One region of the Rhizobium mulingense genome, then DNA from elsewhere that is predicted to be linked to it. Evidence: predicted binding sites of a transcription regulator. Region 1 holds the regulator's gene; each other region holds the start of a gene.
The links. The regulator PhoB, encoded in region 1, activates phosphate uptake and scavenging genes when phosphate is short. The targets are predictions, from matches to a motif close to TGTCATNNANCTGTCAT.
Positions count from the first base shown of each region.

Region 2: the regulator PhoB is predicted to act here: its motif matches at 5,383-5,399, upstream of PYR71_RS26180 (UDP-2,3-diacylglucosamine diphosphatase).
Region 3: the regulator PhoB is predicted to act here: its motif matches at 4,876-4,892, upstream of phnC (phosphonate ABC transporter ATP-binding protein).

Region 1 is NZ_JARFVE010000002.1:503,965-511,807, forward strand. It holds gene argF (ornithine carbamoyltransferase) at 1-70, opposite strand, end outside; gene PYR71_RS02605 (aspartate aminotransferase family protein) at 108-1,307, opposite strand; gene PYR71_RS02610 (GcrA family cell cycle regulator) at 1,732-2,265, shown strand; gene phoB (phosphate regulon transcriptional regulator PhoB) at 2,744-3,427, opposite strand; gene phoU (phosphate signaling complex protein PhoU) at 3,559-4,272, opposite strand; gene pstB (phosphate ABC transporter ATP-binding protein PstB) at 4,317-5,132, opposite strand; gene pstA (phosphate ABC transporter permease PstA) at 5,148-6,470, opposite strand; gene pstC (phosphate ABC transporter permease subunit PstC) at 6,467-7,843, opposite strand, start outside.
Region 2 is NZ_JARFVE010000014.1:114,376-122,218, reverse strand. It holds gene PYR71_RS26200 (NADP-dependent malic enzyme) at 1-2,121, opposite strand, end outside; gene PYR71_RS26195 (GNAT family N-acetyltransferase) at 2,187-2,726, shown strand; gene PYR71_RS26190 (FAD-binding oxidoreductase) at 2,942-4,378, shown strand; gene PYR71_RS26185 (histidine phosphatase family protein) at 4,504-5,253, opposite strand; gene PYR71_RS26180 (UDP-2,3-diacylglucosamine diphosphatase) at 5,461-6,270, shown strand; gene PYR71_RS26175 (MFS transporter) at 6,448-7,668, shown strand; gene dgcA (N-acetyl-D-Glu racemase DgcA) at 7,620-7,843, opposite strand, start outside.
Region 3 is NZ_JARFVE010000002.1:875,690-883,532, forward strand. It holds gene phnG (phosphonate C-P lyase system protein PhnG) at 1-27, shown strand, start outside; gene phnH (phosphonate C-P lyase system protein PhnH) at 27-635, shown strand; gene PYR71_RS04480 (carbon-phosphorus lyase complex subunit) at 640-1,746, shown strand; gene PYR71_RS04485 (alpha-D-ribose 1-methylphosphonate 5-phosphate C-P-lyase PhnJ) at 1,743-2,618, shown strand; gene phnK (phosphonate C-P lyase system protein PhnK) at 2,615-3,391, shown strand; gene phnL (phosphonate C-P lyase system protein PhnL) at 3,519-4,226, shown strand; gene PYR71_RS04500 (DapH/DapD/GlmU-related protein) at 4,223-4,840, shown strand; gene phnC (phosphonate ABC transporter ATP-binding protein) at 4,959-5,804, shown strand; gene phnD (phosphonate ABC transporter substrate-binding protein) at 5,888-6,793, shown strand; gene phnE (phosphonate ABC transporter, permease protein PhnE) at 6,860-7,819, shown strand; gene phnE (phosphonate ABC transporter, permease protein PhnE) at 7,827-7,843, shown strand, end outside.

The DNA.
Region 1 (7,843 bases):
CATCGTTCATGATGGTTCTGAGGTCGGCCGATGTGACGGCCGAAAGATCGAGGAAATGTTTAGGAGCCATGTTCTTACCTGTCGTGCGCCCGAGGGCGGCAATCCCTTCAAGCCGTCTTCTTGACCTTGGAGGCGCGGATGCTCTCGGCGGCGCGTTCGAGGCGGGCGAGACCCTCGCGGGCTTCCTCGGCGGTGACGACGAGCGGCGGAAGAAGGCGGATGACGTTGTCGCCGGCCGGCACGCCGAGCAGATGCGCGGCGCGGATCGCCTGCAGCAGTTCGGCCGAGGGGACGGCCGCCTTGACGCCGAGCAGCAGGCCTTCGCCTCGGATATCCTCGATCACATCGGGATAACGGTCCTTCAGCGAGGCCAGCCCCTGACGGAAGACCAGCGCGACGTCGCGCACATGTTCAAGGAAGCCGTCGGCGAGAATGACATCGAGCACGGCGCTGCCGACGGCCATGGCCAGCGGATTGCCGCCATAGGTCGAACCATGGGTGCCGACCTTCATGCCGGAAGCGGCCTCAGCGGTCGCAAGGCAGGCGCCGAGCGGGAAGCCGCCGCCGATGCCCTTGGCGACAGCCATGATATCGGGCGTGATGCCGGACCATTCATGGGCGAAGAGCTTGCCGGTGCGGCCGACGCCGGTCTGGACCTCGTCGAGGATCAGCAGCAGGCCGTTTTCGTCGCAGATCCGGCGAAGCGCCTTCATGAATTCGCTGGTGGCGGGGCGCACGCCGCCCTCGCCCTGCACCGGCTCGATCAGGATTGCCGCCGTCGCATCGGTAATGGCGGCGCGCACAGCCTCGATGTCGCCGAACGGCACCTGATCGAAACCCGGAGCCTTGGGGCCGAAACCTTCGAGATATTTCTCCTGACCGCCGGCGGCGATCGTCGCAAGCGTGCGCCCATGGAAGGCGCCTTCGAAGGTGATGATATGGAAGCGCTCGGGATGGCCCTTGGAAAACTGATAGCGGCGCGCCGTCTTGATCGCGCATTCAAGCGCCTCGGCACCGGAATTGGTGAAGAACACCTTGTCGGCGAAAGTGGCGTCCGTCAGCCGTTTGGCCAGCCGCTCCTGGCCGGGGATCTCATAGATGTTGGAGAGGTGCCAGACCTTGTCGGCCTGCTCCTTCAGCGCCGCGACCACATGCGGATTGCCGTGGCCGACGGAGGTGACGGCGACGCCGGCGCCGAAATCGAGATAACGCTCGCCGCCTTCGGTGATCAGCCACACGCCCTCGCCTCGCTCGAACCGCAGCGGGGCACGAGAATAGGTGTCATAAAGCGGCGCGGCTTCGGCCATGGCGCGGGTCTCCCGATCAGCGTTGTCAAGTACGGACTCCGGCTAAGAAAACCAGGCCCGAAAAATCAAAAATGCCGCCTTTCGGCGGCGATCGGTACTATTTCCTTTTCGCGCTGCAATGTCAACAAAACTGCGGCCTTAGCGGATGCAGCAAGCTTGCACAGCGGCATTTTCAGCCTTCAACAGGCATTATTGCAGAAATGACACGCAGGGGCAGCAAGTTGGGGAAAACTACGAATTCGATTCATCCGGATTCCCGCGACTCTTGTCACGGAGTCAGCCTCACACTAGGTTAAAGTTCAATTACTAGACTGCATGCGGCGGAACTAGTCACCAAAATTGATCAAGCGTTTCTTGTTTCGGAGGCTTCCGGGACAACGGTGAGGGATTCTGCCATCACCAACGCAAAAGGTGGAGACAGGGCATGAACTGGACAGACGAGCGGGTCGAGAAACTCAAGAAGCTGTGGTCCGAAGGGCTCAGCGCCAGCCAGATCGCGGCGCAGCTCGGCGGTGTCAGCCGAAACGCCGTTATCGGCAAGGTACACCGGCTGAGCCTGCCGGGCCGCGCCAAGGCCGGCGGCACGGCGACGGCGGCGCGCACGCCGAAGCGCCAGACATCGGCGCCGCGCGCGCCGAACTACGCCTCCCGAATTACCACCCGCACCGTTACCCGCCAGCAGGGCGCAACGATGCTGAAGGAAGAGATCGAGATCGAAACGATCGAGGAAATGGAATATGTTCCGAAGGGCAATGTGGTTGTGCCGATCTCGCGCCGCCTCGGCCTGACGGAACTGACCGAACGCACCTGCAAATGGCCGGTCGGCGATCCGCTGAAGGAGGATTTCCACTTCTGCGGCTGCGAATCCCCCGACAATTCGCCTTATTGCAGCTATCATCAGAAGCTCGCCTATCAGCCGGTCAATGAACGGCGCCGGGCGGCAGCGCGGGTCAGCTGAGCGAGCGGACCAGTCATGGAAATGCGAAACGGGCCCGCGCGGCCCGTTTTTTTGTGGAGCGACGGAGCTGTGGCGTTAGGTGCTGATACGGCAAAGAGCGCAAACCCGTCCAGATCTTAGATCAATTCCAGGAAACGCCTGAAGCGGTTTTTTCAAGGACTCCATTAGAGGACTCTTGTTTCCATGAAAGGCTGAATCGCTCTAGCTTAGTTGCTCCAGACGTCTCGCTTCTTGCCGGTCGTCCTCCCCAAACTCCGTCATCCCAGGGCTTGCTCCTGGGATCCACAACCAAGCACGCGGCTTCAATTGTTTGTCTGCAGTTGGATGCCATGGCCGCGCGGTTCCAGCAGCATGGATCAGGGTCAAGCCCTGGGATGACGGAGGAGAAGTGGTGCCGAACACGCATAGGCTGCGCTGGCGCATTGCGAGTGGAAAGGCTGCACCGGTGGGAACGCCGACCACACACACTTCCTGCGCCTCACGCTTCCATCGAATAGCCGGCGCCGCGCACGGTGCGGATGACGTCCTGCATGTTGGAGAAATTCAGCGCCTTCCGCAGGCGGCCGACATGGACGTCGACGGTGCGTTCGTCGACATAGATATCGTGGCCCCAGACGCCGTCGAGCAATTGCGAGCGGGAGAAGACGCGGCCCGGCGACGACATCAGGAATTCCAGCAGGCGAAATTCGGTCGGACCGAGGCGGACCTCGCGGCTCTTACGATGGACGCGGTGGGTTTCGCGGTCGAGCTCGATATCGCCGCATTTCAGCACCGAGGACAGCACCTCGGGGCGGGCGCGGCGCAGCATCGCCTTGACGCGGGCGACGAGCTCGGGGGTTGAGAACGGTTTGACGACGTAATCGTCGGCGCCGGTGGAAAGCCCGCGGACACGCTCGCTCTCCTCGCCGCGCGCCGTCAGCATGATGATCGGCAGACGCTCGGTTTCCGGCCGCATGCGCAGGCGCCGGCAAAGTTCGATGCCGGAGACGCCGGGCAGCATCCAGTCGAGGATGAGCAGGTCGGGCGTGCGCTCCTGAAGCCTGATTTCGGCCTCGTCGCCGCGCAGGATGGTATCGACCTCGAAGCCTTCCGCTTCGAGATTATAGCGAAGGAGCACGCTGAGGGCCTCTTCGTCTTCAACAACTGCAACTCTCGGGATCATGCGTGTTCGTCTCCTCGCGCATGATCCTTAAATCCGGAGTGATTTAAGCCAGGATCCCGCGCAAAATCAGAAATTGGCTGCGACCTCTTTGCGCGCCCCGAACGGGCACGCACGCAATGGGCTCGACACGGTTATTCCGTGGCGGCACCGACGGTGTTGGCACTGTCATCCTTCGGACGATCGCCTTCCGGCTGGGCTCCCGTCGCCATGTAGTAGATCGTTTCGGCAATATTGGTGGCATGGTCGCCGATGCGCTCGATGTTCTTGGCGCAGAACAGAAGATGCGTGCAGCTCGTGATGTTGCGCGGATCCTCCATCATATAGGTCAGGAGCTCGCGGAACAGCGACGTGTACATCGCGTCGATCTCGTTGTCGCGCTCGCGGATGGCGGTCGCCTTGTCGGCGGCGCGCGTCGTATAGACGTCGAGCACTTCCTTGAGCTGGACGAGCGCCAGCTCGGACAGGTGCTCGAGGCCGCGGGCGAGCTTGCGCGGAACGCCGGTGCTCTGCACGGCGATGACGCGCTTGGCGGTGTTCTTGCCGAGGTCGCCGACACGTTCGAGATCGGCGGCGATGCGGATCGAACCCATGATTTCGCGCAGGTCCGCGGCCATCGGCTGACGGCGGGCGATGGTGACGATCGCCTTGTCACCGATTTCGCGTTCGGTGTGATCGAGGATCACATCGTCAGAGATGACCTTCTGCGCCAGCGCCGTGTCGCCGTTGACCAGGGCGCGAACGGATTCGGCGACCATCTGCTCGGCCAGGCCGCCCATTTCGGAAATTCGCCTGGAGAGGAACTTCAGATCATCATCATAGGCAGAATAAATATGTGTCGATGCCATGGGGCTTTGTCCTCGAATAACGGGAAGGCTTCGGATTGCCGCAATCAGCCGAAGCGACCCATGATGTAGTCCTGGGTGCGCGGATCGTCCGGGTTGGTGAACATCTTGTCGGTATCGTTCTCCTCGACGAGGTTGCCGAGGTGGAACATGGCGGTGCGCTGCGACACGCGCGCGGCCTGCTGCATGGAGTGGGTGACGATGACGATCGTGTAGTTTTCGCGCAGCTCATGAATCAGTTCCTCGACCTTGGCGGTGGCGATCGGGTCGAGCGCAGAGCAGGGTTCGTCCATCAGGATGACCTCGGGGCTGACGGCGACGGCGCGGGCAATGCACAGGCGCTGCTGCTGACCGCCGGAGAGGCCGGTGCCGGATTCATGCAAGCGGTCCTTGACCTCGTTCCAGAGGCCGGCGCGCTGCAGGCTGCTCTCGACAATCTGGTCAAGGTCGGCCTTCGACTTGGCCAGGCCATGGATGCGCGGGCCATAGGAGACGTTTTCATAGATCGTCTTCGGAAACGGGTTCGGCTTCTGGAAGACCATGCCGACGCGGGCGCGAAGCTCGACGACGTCGATGTCGGGATCATAGATATCGTCGCCGTCGAGGGTGATCTTGCCGGCGACGCGGCAGCCGTCGATCGTGTCGTTCATGCGGTTGAGGCTTCGCAGGAAGGTCGACTTGCCGCAGCCCGAGGGGCCGATCAGGGCGGTTACGGTGTTTTCGCGGATGTTCAGGTTCACATCGAAAAGCGCGCGCTTCTCGCCGTAGAAAACCGAGACATCCTGGCCGATCATCTTATACGGGACGTTGCTCATCTTCTGATCCAGCGCCTTTTCAACTGCAGCTTCCGTCAACATGTTCATAATGTTTAACTCCGTTTACCAGCGGCGCTCGAAGCGACGACGCAAGAGGATGGCGCCCATGTTCATGACAATCAGGAACAGGAGCAGGACGATGATGGCACCCGAAGTACGCTCCACGAAGGCACGTTCGGCCTCGTTCGCCCACATATAGACCTGCACGGGCAAGGCCGTCGAGGGCTCGAGCGGTGTCGCTGGCGCATTGGCGACGAAGGCGACCATGCCGATCAAGAGCAGCGGCGCGGTTTCGCCGAGCGCATGCGCCAGGCCGATGATCGTGCCGGTGAGGATGCCGGGCATGGCAAGTGGCAGGACGTGGTGGAACACCATCTGCATCTTCGAGGCGCCGAGACCGAGGGCTGCAGCGCGGATCGACGGCGGCACGGCGCGCAGCGCCGCGCGGGTGGCGATGATGATCGTCGGCAGGGTCATCAGCGTCAGCACCAGGCCGCCGACCAGCGAAGCCGAACGCGGCAGACCGATGAAGTTGATGAAGACGGAAAGGCCGAGCAGACCATAGACGATCGAGGGAACGGCGGCGAGGTTGTTGATGTTGACCTCGATCAGGTCTGTCAGCTTGTTCTTCGGCGCGAACTCCTCGAGATAGATCGAGGCGGCAACGCCGATTGGCAGGGAAAGCGCCAGCACGATCAGCATCAGGTAGAGCGAGCCGATGAGAGCGACGCCGAGGCCTGCCGCCTCAGGACGGCTGGAATTGCCGTTGACGAACAGGCCGGTGTTGAACTGCTTGTGGAGAGCGCCGCTCGCCTTCAGCTGGTTCATCCAGGTCACCTGCTTGTCGTTGACCTTGCGGTTCTTCTCATCGACGGAGAGATCGATCTGGCCCTTGTTGGCGCTGTCGATATTGGCGTCGGCGAGCAGCGATACATTGACCGTCTTGCCGATCAGCGAGGGATCGGCGACGACCATATCGCGCAGCTGGATCGGCGCGCCCTTGGAGAGCATGGCGGTCGCCTCGCGCACATCAGGCTTGCTCGACGCATTGATGTTCAGCTGCTTGACGATCGCCTCGCGCAGCAGAACCGGGTAATTGGCGGCAACCAGCACCGAAGGATCAGTCGCACGCTTGTTGTTCGGGTCGATCGTCTTCTCAGTGAATTCGATCGGCAGGGTGATCGCCGTCTGCTGAAAGGCCGTGTAGCCCTTGCCGATCACCGTCCAGAGCAGGATGAACAGGAAGACGAGACCGAAGGTGATAGCGGCGATGCCATAGGCCTGGAACCGGCGCTCGGCGGCGTAGCGGCGCTTGATGCCGATATCGCGGCGGGCAGGCGCCTTGGAGATGGTGACGCCTGATGTGGGAGAAACAATATCCGTCATTCGTACTGCTCCCGGTATTTGCGCACGATGTAGAGCGCGTAGATATTGAGGCAAAGCGTGATGCAGAACAGGGTGATGCCGAGGGCAAAGGCAACCAGCGTCTGCGGCGAGGTGAACTCAAGGTCGCCTGTCAGCTGGTTGACGATCTTGACGGTCACCGTCGTCATCGGCTCGAAAGGATTGATCTGGATGCGGGCGGCGACACCGGCGGCAAGCACGACGATCATGGTCTCGCCGATGGCGCGCGAGGCGGTCATCAGCAGTGCGCCGACGATGCCCGGAAGAGCCGCCGGCAAGACCACCTTCTTGATGGTTTCGGAGCGGGTGGCGCCGAGACCGAGGGAACCGTCACGCAGCGCCCGCGGCACGGCCGTAATGATGTCGTCCGACAGCGAGGACACGTAGGGGATCAGCATGATGCCCATGACGATGCCGGCCGTCAGAACGCTCTGCGCCTGGATGAAGTTGCTGTAAGTGCCGGACAGAAGGCCGCTGATCTGAGCGGAGAAATCGCGCAGGAAGGGACCGACGGTGACGAGCGCGAAGAAGCCGTAGACGATTGTCGGAATGCCGGCCAGCACTTCGAGAAGCGGCTTGGCGACCCCGCGCAGCTTCGGCGAGGCGTATTCGGCCATGTAGATGGCGGCAAAGAGCCCAACCGGTACGGCGACCAGCATGGCGACCAGGCCGATATAGAGCGTGCCGAGCAGCAGCGGGATCAGGCCGAACTGGCCGAAGGAGGAGCTGCCGGCGCCGGCAAAGCGCGGATCCCAGACAGTGCCGAAGAAGAATTCGCCGGCGGGAACGACGGCAAAGAAGCGCGTGGCTTCCGACAGCATCGACAGCACGATGCCGACCGTCGTCAGGATGGCGATCGAGGAGGCAAGCAGCAGCGCCCAGAGCATGACTCGCTCGACGCGGTTGCGGGCGCGGAAGCGGGGCGCGATGGCGCGCAGCGCATAGAAGGCGCCGGCGACGGCCAGAACGAACACGATCGCGGTCATGGCCATGCGGCTCGTCAGGCTCATAGCGTTGAGCGTCTTGGCGGCCTCGACCATATAAGGCTGCGGCTGGCCGGCGAGCGGCACGCCCTTCTCGCTGAGCTTGGCCTGCAGCGCGGCCGTATCGTTTGCGACCGCGGCGACTTCGTCAGGAGTCAGCATCGTCAGGCCGCGGGCGACCGTCGCCACCATCGAATAGCTCAGATCCTGCTCGACCGCGGCCTGGGCCTTGACGTCGTCGGGGAAAGCACCGCGAACGGAAGACTGGATGATGCCGGGGCTGACGGAGAGCCAGATACAGAGAACGATGAGGGCTGGAAGAACGGCCCAGATCGCCGCATAGGCGCCGTAATAGGCCGGCCGTGAATGCAG
Region 2 (7,843 bases), on a different contig from region 1:
CAGGTTCGCCTCGTCGTGCAGCGTCGTGTGCGGCATGACGCGCTTGCGCAGGGCTTCGGTGATGGCGCTTTCACCGTGCATTTCGCCGTCGACCTCGAGATCGGGCGCGGCGTCGCGCACCAGCTGCAGGGCATTGCGCATCTTGGTGGCGCTTTCGGATTCGCGCGAGCCGAAGTTGGAATGCGAGACGAGGGCAGCGCGCGGGGTGATGCCGAAACGGCGGATTTCCTCGGCCGCCAGCACCGTCGCCTCGGCAATCTCTTCGGCGCTCGGATTGAAGGTGACATAGGTATCGGTGAAGAAGGTGGCGCCGCGCTGCGAGATCATCAGGCTGAGCGCGGAGAAATCACGCACGTTCGGACGCTTGCCGATGATCTGGCGCACATCGCGCAGATGCTTTTCATAGCGGCCTTCCAGGCCGCAGATCAGCGCATCGGCCTCGCCGCGCCTCAACGCCAGCGCGCCGATGACTGTCGTGTTGGTGCGCACGATGGTGCGGGCGGCTTCCGGAATGACGCCGCGGCGGCCGACGAGCGAGAAATAGAGATCGACATATTCGCGGAAGCGCGGGTCGTCTTCCGGATTGATGACCTCGAAATCCTGCAGCGGGCGAATGCGCAGGCCGTAGCGCTTGAGGCGCGTCTCGATGACCTGCGGACGGCCGATGAGGATCGGTTTGGCCAGGCCTTCCTCAAGCAGCACCTGGGCGGCGCGCAGCACGCGCTCGTCTTCGCCTTCGGAGAAGATGACACGCTTGCGCTCGGCGGCCTTGGCCGCGGTGAAGATCGGCTTCATGACGAAGCCGGAGCGGAAGACGAAGCGGTTCAGCTGATCGAAATAGGCGTCGAAATCCTGGATCGGGCGGCGGGCGACGCCGCTCTGTTCGGCAGCTTTGGCGACGGCCGGCGCGATGCGCAGGATGAGGCGCGGATCGAAGGGCGAGGGGATCAGGTAATCCGGGCCGAAGACCGGGGTCTCGCCGGAATAGGCGCGGGCGGCGACATCGGACGGCTCTTCGCGGGCGAGTGCTGCGATGGCACGCACGGCCGCCATCTTCATTTCCTCATTGATCGTCTCGGCGCCGCAATCGAGCGCGCCGCGGAAGATATAGGGGAAGCAGAGGACGTTGTTGACCTGATTGGCGAAATCCGAGCGGCCGGTGCAGATCATCGCATCCGGACGGGCCGCGCGGGCGAGATCCGGCATGATCTCCGGCGTTGGATTGGCGAGCGCCATGATCAGCGGCTTGTCGGCCATCTGTGCCAGCAGTTCCGGCTTCAGCACGCCGGCGGCCGACAGCCCGAGGAACACATCGGCGCCGCCGATGTTTTCAGCCAGTGTACGCGTGTCGCTCTGCTGGGCGTAGACGGCCTTCCACTCGTCCATCAACTCGGTGCGGCCCTGATAGACGAGGCCTTCGAGGTCATGGACCCAGATGTTTTCGCGCTTGGCGCCGAGGGTTACCAGCAGGTTCAAGCAGGCAAGAGCGGCGGCACCCGCGCCGGATGCGACGATCTTGACGTTCTCGATCGCCTTGCCGGCAAGTTCGAGCCCGTTCAGGATCGCCGCGGCGACGATGATTGCCGTGCCGTGCTGGTCGTCGTGGAAGACCGGGATCTTCATCTTTTCGCGCAGGCGCCGCTCGACCTCGAAGCATTCCGGCGCCTTGATGTCCTCGAGATTGATGCCGCCAAAGGTCGGCTCCAGCGAGCTGACGGTCGAGACCATCTGGTCGACGCTCGCCGCGTCGATCTCGATGTCGAAGACGTCGATGCCGGCGAACTTCTTGAACAGCACGGCTTTGCCCTCCATGACCGGCTTCGAAGCCAGCGGGCCGATATTGCCGAGGCCGAGCACGGCGGTGCCGTTGGAGATGACGGCGACGAGATTGGCGCGCGAAGTATATTCGGCCGCCATTTCAGGATTGTCGCGGATGGCAAGGCAAGGGGCGGCAACGCCAGGCGAATAGGCGAGCGCTAGATCGCGCTGGTTGCCGAGCGGCTTGGTCGCCTGGATCTCCAGCTTGCCGGGGCGGGGGTAGCGGTGGAAGAAGAGCGCCTGCTCGTCGAGATCGCCGCTCGTCAGGTTCTTGTCCATCTCGGATTTATCCTGGTGATCCATTGCCGCCTCCGTGCACGTCTTTTTCTGGAGTTCCCTCCATACATCAATCGGATACGGGCGACAGTATGGAAATGGGGGATGGGAGAAGTTTTCGTCGGCCGAGCGAGAGGCGGCATGGGCTCGGTTGCAGGCTGGACACTGCACAGCCCGTGCCTCATCCTGCAGAGATGCTGCCCGTTTTCGAAATCCTAGCCGCCGAGCCTACCGACGAAGAGCTAAACAAAGTCCTCGCATTGCTGTTGGACTTTAATGCTCTTCATACCGCGCATGTGATCGACCGGCCCCACCTCGGCATCGTCCTCAAAGATCCAAACACGTCCGAAATCATCGGGGGTCTCTATGCGGTGGATGAATACAATTGGCTTTTCATCAAATACGTAATTGTCCCCTCCGCGCTTAGAGGGAAGGGTTTCGGCACGAAACTGATGAATGAGGCGGAGCGCATAGCGCGTGAGCGCGCATATGTCGGCATCTTTCTCGATACGTTCGATTTTCAGGCCAAACCCTTCTATCTCAAACTTGGTTTCGAGCAGTTTGGTGAACTTGAAGGGGACGAGCAGACGCCTCGCCGGTTCTTCCTGAAGAAAGTGTTCTCCGGCGAGTGAGGACACGCGATCCCCACATGGGCGAATGGTGCGTGGCCGCCACACAAAGATTGGCCCTTCGGCAGCGCTCGCACCGAATGTAAATTCAATGAGAGTCGCTTCTCTCCTCTTGTGCCAGTCGAGAGCTAATCCTTTTGGAAAACTTGTCTGACGGCTGCAGCAAGCGCAAAATGCCGGCCGCGACGGTGCGGGGCGCCGGTCGCATGGAGGAAATCATGGACAATTTGAACCTCATGACCCTGCAAAAGGGGCAGACGATGGTCAATGACGCGGCCATGGACGCGTTTGCTGCCGGATTTCGCGGCAATCTCCTGACCAGCAAGGATACGGATTACAATGAGGCTCGGGCGATCTGGAATGCGATGATTGACCGCCGGCCAGGCCTCATCGCGCGCTGCGCGGGTGCTGCCGATGTCGTGCGTGCGGTACGGTTTGCGCGCGACAATAATCTGCTCGTTTCGGTGCGTGGCGGTGGGCACGGCATTGCTGGAAACGCCGTCTGCGAAGGCGGTGTCGTCATAGATCTCTCGCCGATGAAATCCGTGCGGGTGGATCCCGAGATACGCCGCGCGAGAATCGAACCGGGTGCCACACTTGGTGACATAGACAAGGAAACGCTGGCCTTCGGGCTGGTGCTGCCGACCGGCATCAATTCGACGACCGGGATCGCCGGCCTGACGCTCGGCGGTGGTTTCGGCTGGCTCACCCGTAAGTTCGGGCTGACGCTCGATAATCTGGTTTCGGTGGATGTCGTGACGGCCGATGGCGAGCTGGTCAAAGCGAGTGAGACGGAAAGACCGGATCTCTTCTGGGCGCTGCGTGGCGGCGGCGGCAATTTCGGCGTCGTCACCTCCTTCGAATTCCAGCTCAACCCGCTCCATTCCGAAGTACTCGCCGGATTGGTCGTGCATCCTTTCGCCGATGCGGAGAAGGTGCTGCAGGAATATCGGCGGGCGCTGGACGAGGCACCCGATGAACTGACCTGCTGGGTGGTGATGCGCCAGGCGCCGCCGCTGCCGTTCCTTCCGGCCGAATGGCACGGCAAGGAGATCGTGGTGCTCGCCATGTGCTATTGCGGAGATATCGCCGCGGGGGAAAAGGCGACGGCCAGATTGCGGGCGATCGGAAAACCGATTGCCGATGTCGTCGGTCCGGTGCCGTTTACCGGCTGGCAGCAGGCATTCGATCCGCTTCTGACACCTGGCGCGCGTAATTACTGGAAGAGCCAGGATTTCGTCTCCCTCTCGGATGCGGCGATCGACGTCCTGCTCAACGCCGTGGGCAAGCTGCCGGGGCCGGAATGCGAAATATTCATCGGCCATGTCGGCGGTGCCGCCGGCCGTATTCCCACAGAAGCCACCGCATTTCCGCAGCGCAGTTCGCATTTCGTCATGAACGTGCATGCGCGCTGGCGGGAAACCGGAATGGATGCAAGATGCATCGGCTGGGCGCGCGAACTCTTCGAGGCAACCAAGCCACATGCTGTCGGTACCGCTTATATCAACTTCATGCCGGAGGATGAGACGGATCGGGTCGAGATGGCTTATGGCGCCAATTACGCGCGTCTCGCTGAAATCAAGCTGCGCTACGATCCGAATAATCTGTTCCGCATGAACCAGAATGTGAAGCCGATGGCTGTGAGGGCCGCCTGATTGATATCGCTCGGCGACTGTCAAAACCCTTCCCGACAAGGGGGAGGGACTAAGTCGTGCGCGCCAGGTGGAGCAGACATCGGAACGATGAAATGGATCCGAGCCTCGTCTTTCCACTCAGCTGACTAGCCACCAAGCCTCGGCGCGAGCGTCACGTCGGCACCATGGACATCGCGCAGCTCGCCTTCTTGTCCAGGCAACCGGTCGGCCGCACGGTGCAGCAGGATCGACGCGTAGCCTTGCGAGCGCGTGCCCTCGATCAGCGTGATGTCGGCATTTCCGGGATTGTCGGAGCGCTCGAACCATTCGACAGTGTGGCGCAGGAAGTTCATTTCGACCGCCCGATTGGTGACGCCGTGGCCGACGATGACGACGTTGTGATCGTCATTTTCGGCGTCTCGCATGACCGTCTGGAGGAACAGGCGCACCCGCTGGGCCACGTCCGCACGGCTCTCGCCATCCGGCGGCCGTGCGTAGAATTTGCCGCTATTGCTGCGCAGCCTCGCCCATTTTTCGAATTCCTCGGGAAACTTCTGTTTCCGTTCGGCGTGGTCGTAAATTTCGGTGAAGAGACCGAAATCCTGCTCGCGCAGCAGATAATCCTCCCTGATATCGCCGACGACGCTTGCCGGCAGGGCTTCGAGCACGGCGTCCTTGCTCTGCCGCGTCCTCAGGAATGGCGAGTACCAGATGTGCAGCTTGCCGAGACCGGAACTCGGCACGGCCTGCAGATAGGCGGCGATCATACCGCCGGCCTCCAGCGCCTGCCGGTAGCCCCATTGCGTCAGCGGCACGTTGTGATCGCCGAACTGGCGGTAGGCCCGTTCGTCGATGTTGCCGAGGGATTCGCCGTGGCGAACGAGAAAGAGACGCATCAGACATCCCGCAGTGTCGGATCTGGAATCGCCATCATCATGAACGCGCACAACAGACAGGGCAAGATTGTCGCTGCGCCGTGCGGCGAGCGTCCCGCCAGCAGGGCTTTGCTGGGCTTTTCCCCAGCCTGTCATCTTCCTGAAACACGAGTCTGGTTTTGGAGGGCTATATGAAAGATGGGGCATGAGCCGTAGCTCGTGATAGACATGATGGAACCCAGACATTTCCGCACGCTCTTCATTTCCGATGTCCATCTCGGCTCGAAGGCCGCGAAGGCCGACTTCCTGCTGGATTTCCTGCGCTACCACGAGGCGGATACGATCGTTCTCGTCGGCGACATCGTCGACGGCTGGCGGCTGAAGCGCAGTTGGTATTGGCCGCAGGTCTGCAATGACGTCGTCCAGAAGCTCTTGCGCAAGGCGCGCAAGGGCACGCGCGTCGTCTATATCCCCGGCAATCACGACGAGTTCCTGCGCGATTTCCCGGGCATGCACTTCGGCGGCATCGAGGTCGTCGAGCGGATGATGCATGACGGCGCCGATGGCAAGAAATACCTGATCCTGCATGGCGACGAATTCGACGTCGTTGTTCGCAATGCCCGCCTGCTCGCCTATCTCGGGGACTGGGCCTACGATACGGCCATCCGCATCAACATCCTGCTGGCGGCCGTGCGCCGCCGCCTCGGCATGCCCTACTGGTCTTTCTCGGCCTGGGCCAAGCTGCAGGTCAAGCATGCCGTCAATTTCATCGGCGAATTCGAGCGCGTCGTCGCCGAAGAGGCGCGCAAGAGCGGTGCCGACGGGGTGATCTGCGGCCATATCCACCACGCGATCATCCAGGACATGGAAGGCATCCGCTACATCAATACCGGCGATTGGGTGGAAAGCTGCACGGCGGTCGCCGAGCACGAGGACGGCACGTTCGAATTGATCACCTGGCGGACGCTCGCCAGCACCGTGCCGGCGCTGACCGCGGTCGAGTGGAACGAGGCAGAGTTGGCACCCCAGGCTGCTTGATTTCGGCTGACTTATTCCTGCCGGCCCACCCGCGCCAGTACTTTCCAGGAATTTAGCCGTTACCGTCAGGCGACAAGCCCTATTTATTTTCTAAAACGTTTCAGGAGGGCTATTTCTCGCAATAGTCGCATCCGGGATGGCGTGTTAGGACAACGTCAGTTTCCTTCAGGTCCCCCCATGATTCCCGTTCAACATTCCCCGACGAGTGAGGGAGCGCCGCCGCGCTTCCGGCTGCTCAGCGCGCTTTCCTATTGTGCGCCGCTGCTGGTCAACGGCATCGTTCTGCCGTTCTTCCCCATCTGGCTCGCGACCCACAGTTTCAGCGACCATGAGATCGGCATCATCCTTGCCTTACCCATGGTGGTCCGCGTGCTGGTGGCGCCCATCGTCGCCATGATCGCCGACCGCTTGAAGGAACGTGCCGATGTGCTGCTCTGGTCGGGCGGCCTGTCGCTGCTGACGGCGATCGCGCTCTACTGGACGACGAGTTTCTGGCCGGTGACGATCGTCTATACGCTGCAGGGGGCCACCTTCGCGCCCTATCTGCCGGTCGTCGAATCGATCGTCATCTCCGGCGTGCGCCGCTGGGGGCTCGATTACGGGTCGATGCGCGTCTGGGGCTCGATCGCCTTCATCGTGTCGACGCTCGGCGGCGGCCAGTTGATCAGCCGGTGGGGCGGCGAGATGGTGCTGCCGGTGATGGTGTTCGGCTTTACCATGACTGTCGTCATGGCGATCTTTTGTCCGCGCATCGGGCCGACGCGGCGGCGTGGCCAGCCGATCAACATTCCCGCCGCCACCGGCAGCGGCCTGCGCGAGCCGCAACTGCTGCTGCTCCTGATCGGCGTCGCCATCCAGCAGTCAAGCCATGCCGTGCTCAACGCTTTCTCGTCGATCTACTGGCATCAGCTGGGCTTTTCCGGCGCTGAGGTCGGTCTGCTCTGGAGCGCCGGTGTCGCTTCGGAGGTGACGGTATTCTTCCTGTCAAAGCGTCTCAACCGGCGCTTCAATGCCTGGACGCTGATCCGCTTCGGCTGCGCCGTCAGCGTCTGCCGCTGGATCCTTTTTCCCATGAACACGGGCCTCGCCGGTTTCTTCCTGCTGCAATGCTTCCACGGCTTTACCTACGCCTTCGTGCATACCGGCGTGCAGCGGCGAATCGTGGCGACGGTGCAGGAGACGCAGGAAGCCTCGGCCCAAGGCGCCTATTTCTTCTATGTCGGCATGGCGATGGCCCTGATGACCATCGCAGCAGGTTATCTCTATGCCTTACTCGGCGTCGTCAGCTTTTACGTCATGGCGCTGGTCGCGCTCTGTGGCCTCGGCCTCGTCATCTCGGCCTATTACCTTCAGCCCCAGAGGCTGCTTTCGGGCGGAAAAACCAGAGAAGCAACGTAGCGCAGGCCGGGCTCGCGGTCCCGGGCGAGCAGCAGCGGACCGTCGAGATCGACGAAATCGGCATTCTGGGCGAGCAGCACCGCCGGCGCCATGGCAAGCGAGGTGCCGACCATGCAGCCGATCATGATGGCGAAGCCGATCCGCTCGGCTTCCGTCTTCATCGCCAGGGCTTCGG
Region 3 (7,843 bases), 370 kb from region 1:
TTCACCATGGTGCGGGGAGACAACTGATGGATTTCAACATGGAAGCCTTGACCGGCGGCTTTGCAGAGCCGGTCTTCCACGCCCAGAGCGTCTTCAAGATGCTGATGGATGGCATGGCCCGTCCCGGCACGATCCAGACCGTTCAGCCCGATGTCACACCGCCTGCGCCGCTCGGCATTGCCGCCGGCGCGATCGCGCTGACGCTTTGCGACCACGACACGCCGGTCTGGCTTTCGCCGGGGCTGACGAAATCCGCTGTGCCGGAATGGCTCGGCTTCCACGCCGGCGCGCCGCTGACCACGGAGAAGGCCGAGGCACGCTTCGCCTTCATCGAAGCCGGTGCCGCGCTTTGCCCCTTCGGCCTCTTCGCCTCTGGCACGCAGGAATATCCCGACCGCTCGACGACGCTCATCATCGAACTTTCCGCCCTCGAAGGTGGCCGCGGACTGGCGCTGATCGGCCCCGGCATCCAGAGTGTGACAGAGATCGCACCTGTTGGGATGCCGGAGACCTTCCTTCGGCTCTGGACCGAGAACCGCGCGCCCTTTCCGCGCGGCATCGACATCGTGCTGACATCGGACGAGCGCTTCCTCTGCCTGCCGCGCACCACCAAGATCACAGCAACGGAGATCTGAGCTCATGTATGTTGCCGTCAAGGGTGGCGAAGCCGCCATTGCCAATGCCCACCGCCTGCTTGCCGACCGCAGGCGCGGCGACCGTTCGCTGCCGGCGATCGGCATCGACCAGATCGTCGCGCAGCTGGCGCTTGCCGTCGACCGTGTCATGGCGGAAGCCTCGCTTTTCGACCGCACGCTCGCCGCGCTCGCCATCCGCCAGTCGCGCGGCGATATGATCGAGGCGATCTTCCTGCTGCGCGCCTACCGCACGACGCTGCCGCGCTTCGGCTATTCCAGGCCGCTCGACACGGCTGATATGACGATCGAACGCCGTATCTCGGCGACCTACAAGGATCTCCCGGGCGGCCAGCTCCTCGGGCCGACCTTCGACTATACCCACCGGCTGCTCGATCCATCGCTGCTTGCCGACGAAGCGGTCGAGACGCCGGCGCAGCGCGCCGCCGAGACCGGCCGCGTCATGCGAGTCTCGGAAATCCTCGGCGAAGAGGGCCTGATTGAGACCGATGGCGACATGCCGGAGGATCACGAGGTCAGCGACCTGACGCGCGAGCCGATGGAATTCCCGATGAGCCGTGACCTTCGCCTGCAGGCGCTCGCCCGCGGCGACGAAGGCTTTCTGCTGGCGCTCGGTTACTCCACCCAGCGCGGCTACGGCCGCAACCATCCCTTCACCGGTGAGATCCGCATCGGCGAGGTCGAAGTCGAATTCGACGTGCCGGAACTCGGTTTCGCCGTCTCGCTCGGTACGATCCAGATCACCGAATGCCAGATGGTCAACCAGTTCAAGGGGTCGGCCAAGGCGCCGCCGCAGTTTACCCGCGGCTACGGCCTGGTGTTTGGCCAGAGCGAGCGCAAGGCGATGGCGATGTCGCTCGTCGATCGGGCGCTGCGCGCCGAAGAACTCGGCGAGGATATCACCGCGCCGGCCCAGGACGAGGAATTCGTCATCTCGCATTCCGACAACGTTCAAGCGACGGGCTTCGTCGAGCACCTGAAGCTTCCGCATTACGTGGACTTCCAGGCCGAGCTCGATCTCGTCCGCCGCATGCGCCGCGAATTCGAAGCCGCCCGCAACGGTGGCGAAGACATGAAGGAAGCCGCCGAATGAGCGATCTGGCCAGCTACAACTTCGCCTATCTCGACGAACAGACCAAGCGGATGATCCGCCGCGCCATCCTGAAGGCGATCGCCATTCCGGGCTACCAGGTGCCTTTCGCCTCGCGCGAGATGCCGATGCCTTATGGCTGGGGCACCGGCGGCGTGCAGGTGACGGCCTCGATCATCGGACCTGATGACGTGCTCAAGGTCATCGACCAGGGCGCCGACGACACGACCAATGCCGTGTCCATCCGCGCCTTCTTCCAGAAGGTCGCCAATGTCGCGGTGACGACGCACACCAGCGAGGCGACGATCATCCAGACGCGCCACCGCATCCCCGAGGAAAAGCTCGGAACCGGCCAGGTGCTCGTCTATCAGGTGCCGATCCCGGAACCGCTGCGCTTCCTCGAACCGCGCGAGACCGAGACGCGCAAGATGCATGCGCTCGAGGAATACGGCCTGATGCATGTGAAGCTCTACGAGGACATCGCCCATAACGGCCGCATCGCCACGACCTATGCCTATCCCGTCAAGGTGCATGGCCGCTACGTCATGGATCCCTCGCCGACACCGAAGTTCGATAATCCGAAGATGCACAGGTCGGAAGCGCTGCAGCTTTTCGGCGCCGGACGCGAGAAGCGCATCTATGCGGTGCCGCCCTATACCGACGTCGTCAGCCTGGACTTTGAAGACCATCCCTTCGAAATCCAGCGCTTCGGCAAACCCTGCGCCCTTTGCGGCGCAGAAGAGGTCTACCTCGATGAGGTCATTCTCGACGACAAGGGCGGGCGCATGTTCGTCTGCTCCGATACCGACCATTGCGAAGACCGCCGCGCACAGGGGCATGCCGGCGAAATGCTGGCCCGGGAGGCTGCAGAATGACCGACACACCGCTTCTCAAAGTCCATGACGTTTCGAAATTCTACGGCAACCGCATCGGCTGCCGGAACATCTCCTTCGAGCTCTGGCCCGGCGAAGTGCTGGCCATCGTCGGCGAGTCCGGCTCCGGCAAGACGACGCTGCTGAACTGCCTCTCGACCCGGCTGATGCCGACGACCGGCAGCGTCGAATACCACATGCGCGACGGCAGCTACCGCGATCTCTACCGCATGAACGAGGCCGAGCGGCGCTTCCTGATGCGCACCGACTGGGGTTTCGTGCACCAGAACCCGGCCGACGGCCTGCGCATGGCGGTCTCGGCCGGCGCCAATGTCGGTGAACGGCTGATGGAGATCGGCGACCGGCACTACGGCAAGATCCGCGCCTCGGCGATCGACTGGCTCGAGCGCGTCGAGATCGATGCCGACCGCATCGACGACCAGCCGCGCGCCTTTTCCGGCGGCATGCGCCAGCGCCTGCAGATCGCCCGCAACCTCGTCACCGGCCCGCGCCTGGTCTTCATGGATGAACCCACAGGCGGCCTCGATGTCTCGGTGCAGGCGCGCCTGCTCGATCTCGTGCGCGGCCTCGTCAACGATCTCGGCCTCTCGGCCATCATCGTCACCCACGATCTCGCTGTCGCCCGCCTGCTCTCGCATCGGATGATGGTGATGAAGGACGGCTACGTCATCGAACACGGCCTCACCGACCGGGTGCTCGACGATCCCAGAGAACCCTACACGCAGTTGCTCGTCTCCTCGATCCTGCAGGTCTGAGGTCCGAAACCTAGAGCGGTTCAGTTTTCGTCGAAGCGCAGAACCGCTCTAACCTTTTGTTTTTACGCAATTCCGGACGGAAAACCGCTTCGCACTTTTCCCGGCATTGCTCTAGAAAGAAGACATCATGCCAACGCCCCTCGTCGTTTCCGAAGTCTCGAAGAGCTTCACCATGCATCTGCGCGACGGCATCAAACTGCCCGTCGTCTCCGATGTCGCCTTTTCGGTCGCAGCGGGCGAATGCGTCGTGCTCGGCGGCCCCTCGGGCATCGGCAAGAGCTCGCTGCTGAAGATGATCTACGGCAATTATGCCGTCGACACCGGCCAGATCCTTATCCGCCACGATGGGCGCATCGTCGATCTGGCCTCCGCCGATCCGCGCACCGTGCTCAATGTGCGGCGCCATACGCTCGGCTATGTCAGCCAGTTCCTGCGCACCGTGCCGCGCGTGGCGGCGATCGACGTGGTCGCCGAACCGCTGGTGGCGCGCGGCGAAGCAGCCGCCACGGCACGAGAAAAAGCGGGCGCCCTGCTGGCCCGGCTCAATCTGCCGGAAACACTCTGGCAGCTGCCGCCCGCGACCTTCTCCGGCGGCGAGCAGCAACGCGTCAACATCGCCCGCGGCTTCATCACCGAGCACACGATCCTGCTTCTCGACGAACCCACCGCCTCGCTCGACGCGAAAAACCGCGCCGTCGTCGTCGGCATGATCGCGGAAAAGAAGCAGGCGGGTGTCGCCCTTCTCGGCATCTTTCACGATGAGGAGGTGCGCGAGGCGGTCGCCGACCGCATCCTCGACGTCCAGCAGTTCTCACCGGGAAAGATTGCCGCATGAGCCGCAAGCTGGGTGTCGAGCCCTATATTCACGAAACAGCCGCCGTCAGCGATTCCACCTTCGGGCGCTATACCGAGGTCTCCGAACGCTGCCGCATCAGCGAAGCCACCTTCGGCGACTATTCCTACATCATGCAGGACGGCTCGGTCTGGTGCGCGACGATCGGCAAGTTCGTCAATATCGCCGCCGCCGTGCGCATCAACGCCACCAACCATCCGACCTGGCGGGCGACGCTGCATCATTTCACCTACCGCGCCGCCGACTACTGGCCGGACGGCGACATGGAGCAGGACTTCTTCGCCTGGCGGCGCGCAAACCGGGTGACGATCGGCAACGACGTCTGGATCGGCCATGGGGCGACCATCCTGCCCGGCGTCAGCGTCGGCAACGGCGCGGTGATCGGGGCCGGCGCCGTCGTTTCGAAGGACGTCGCGCCCTATGCGATCGTCGGCGGTGTGCCGGCTAAATTGATCCGCGAGCGCTTTCCCAAAGAGGTCGGCGAGCGCATGGACAGGCTCGCCTGGTGGGACTGGGAACATGACCGTCTGCGCCTGGCGCTCCAGGATTTCCGCAACCTGAGCGCGGAAGATTTTCTGTCGCGCTACGAGGGCTAGATACTGCCGCCACGGTGCCGGGATTTGTGACACGACTTACACAAATATGACATTGGAGGTTCATCAAGCGGGACTAATGCGATGCTGACAAAGGCCTGGATCGCAAGGGAAGAGCATGATGTTCGAGCTGAAGGATGTCACACGTCGGTTCGGAAAAAAGCTCGCCGTCGATGCCGTCACGCTCGACATTCCCCAGGGCCAGATGGTCGGCATCATCGGCCGCTCCGGCGCCGGCAAGTCGACGCTGCTGCGCATGATCAACCGCCTGCAGGAGCCGAGTTCCGGCTCCATTCATTTTTCCGGCGTCGAGGTCTCCGGGCTTCGCGGCCGGGCGCTGCGCAACTGGCAGCGCGACTGCGCGATGATCTTCCAGCAGTTCAACCTGGTGCCGCGCCTCGACGTTCTCACCAATGTCATGCTCGGCCGCCTCAACCACCGTTCGACGCTGATGAGCCTGCTCAACATCTTCACCCGCGAGGAACGCGTGCATGCGATCGCAGCGCTGGAACGCCTCGGCATCGAGCAGACGGCGCTGCAGGCAGCCGGCACGCTTTCCGGCGGCCAGCAGCAGCGCGTGGCGATCGCCCGGGCGCTGATGCAGAACCCGAAGATGGTGCTCGCCGACGAGCCGATCGCCTCGCTCGACCCGCTGAACGCCAAGATCGTCATGGATGCGCTGCGCGATATCAACGAACGCGAGGGCATCACCGTCATCACCAACCTCCACACGCTCGATACCGCCCGCAACTATTGTGAGCGCATCGTCGGCATGGCCGGCGGCCGCGTCGTCTTCGACGGCAAGCCCTCGGAGCTCACCGCCGAAGCGGTGAAGGCGATCTACGGGACGGATAAGGACGGCGCCGGCATCGACGAAACGATGACCTCGACCTCCATCAATATCGCTCCCGAACGGGCAGACAACCAATCCGCCGGCATCCAACCGCTGGCGCTGGCCGGTCTTTAGAGACGGTCGCGATCGAGCGCCCGCGTCAAGGGCACACTTCTTCGTAACGGGACACCGGAAACACCGGTCAATAGGAGAGACACATGTTGAAGAAAGCACTCTTTGCGGCAACGGCGCTCTTCGCGCTCGCCGGCGCCGGCCATGCTGCAGATCTCAAGGAATTCCGCATCGGCATCCTCGGCGGCGAAAACGAAACCGACCGCCTGCGCAACTATGCCTGCCTTGCCGACCACCTGAAGCAGGAATTCGGCTTCGAGAAGGTCTCGCTGTTCCCGGCCGCCGATTATGACGGCGTTATCCAGGGCCTGCTCGGCGGCACGCTCGACTTCGCCGAACTCGGCGCTTCCGGCTACGCAGCCGTCTACATCAAGGATCCGAAGGCTGTCACGCCGATCCTGACGACGCAGCAGAAGGACGGCTCGACCGGCTATTACTCGATCGGCCTCGCGCTGAAATCCTCCGGCATCAAGTCCATCAAGGACGCCAAGGGCAAGAAGCTCGGCTACGCCGATCCGGATTCCACCTCGGGCTACCTCGTTCCGCTGACGCAGATCCCGAAGGACACGGGCATGCCGAACGACAAGTTCTTCGCCTCGACGCAGTTCAACGGCGGCCACGAGAACAACCTGCTTGCCGCCTATGACGGCAAGGTCGACGTCGCCGTCGACGACTCGTCGGGCCTCGGCGATTTCAAGGACGGCTACACCTCCGGCACCTTCCGCAAGGAAGTCGACAAGGGCGCCGTCGATCCGAACAAGCTGGTCGAAGTCTGGCGTTCGCCGCTGATCCCGAACGGCCCGCTCGTCGTTCGCAACGCTCTCGGCCAGGACTGGCAGACGAAGCTTGCAGCCTTCTTCACGGCTCTGCCGGAGAAGGATCACAAGTGCTTCGCGGCTGTCGAAGGCGGCGACTACAAGGGCTACTCGCCCGTCAAGCACGACTTCTACAACGCCGTCGTTGAAGTCCGCAAAGCTGCTATCGGCGGCTGATCGGCATCGTGAATGCTGGGGCGGCCGGAAACGGCCGCCCTTATCTTATAACCGGGCGAGGCGTTGATGACTATTGCCGATACACAGCCGCACATGCAGAGCACGCAGGAGATCGGCACCGCCTGGGACCGTATGATCGCCAAGCGCCGCTTCTACACCATCCTCGGCCTGATCATCCTCATTGCGGCTTTCGTCAGTTCCGTCCGCTTCGCCGACGAGAGCAATGCCGGCCATTTCTTCGAGCGCCTGCCGCATCTCTTCGACTTCCTGAGCTGGCTCATCCCCAGGGACTGGAACGACGTCTGGCGCGCGCTGTTCGACATAGCAAGCGTGAACGACAGAGGCGGCGAGGAATTCAATTTCGACAAGGGCCGCGTCTACGTCTGGGGCGCCTTCTACATTCCCGAATATTTCGAGCTGATGATCGTCACCATCAACGTGGCGCTGATCTCGACCATCATCGCCTTCATCTTTGCCGTTCCCTTGAGCTTCTTTGCCGCCCGCAACCTGACGAGTTCATGGCCGCTGCGCATCTTCACCAAGCGGCTGATGGAATTCCTGCGCGCCTTCCCCGAGATCGTCATCGCCGGTCTGTTTTCGGCGATCCTGTCGATCGGACCGGTCGCCGCCATCATTGCCATCACCCTGCATACGATCGGCGCGCTCGGTAAACTTTTCTATGAAGTGGGCGAGAATATCGACATGAAGCCCGATGAGGGCATGAAAGCCGTCGGCGCCAACTGGTGGGAGCGCGTGCGCTTCGCCGCCCTGCCGCAGGTGCTGCCGAATTTCACCTCCTACGCGCTGCTGCGCCTGGAGATCAACGTGCGCGCCTCGACCATCATCGGCGCTGTGGGCGGCGGCGGCATCGGCGAGGAACTGAAGCTTTCGATCTCGCGCGGCTTCGGCGCCAAGACGATGGCGCTCGTTCTGCTGCTCTTCGTGACGATCGTCGCCGTCGACCAGTTCTCCGCATGGCTGCGCCGCCGGCTCGTCGGCGATCATGCCTTCCTCCTGCAACATTGAGGCCGCCATGACGGTGATCGACGC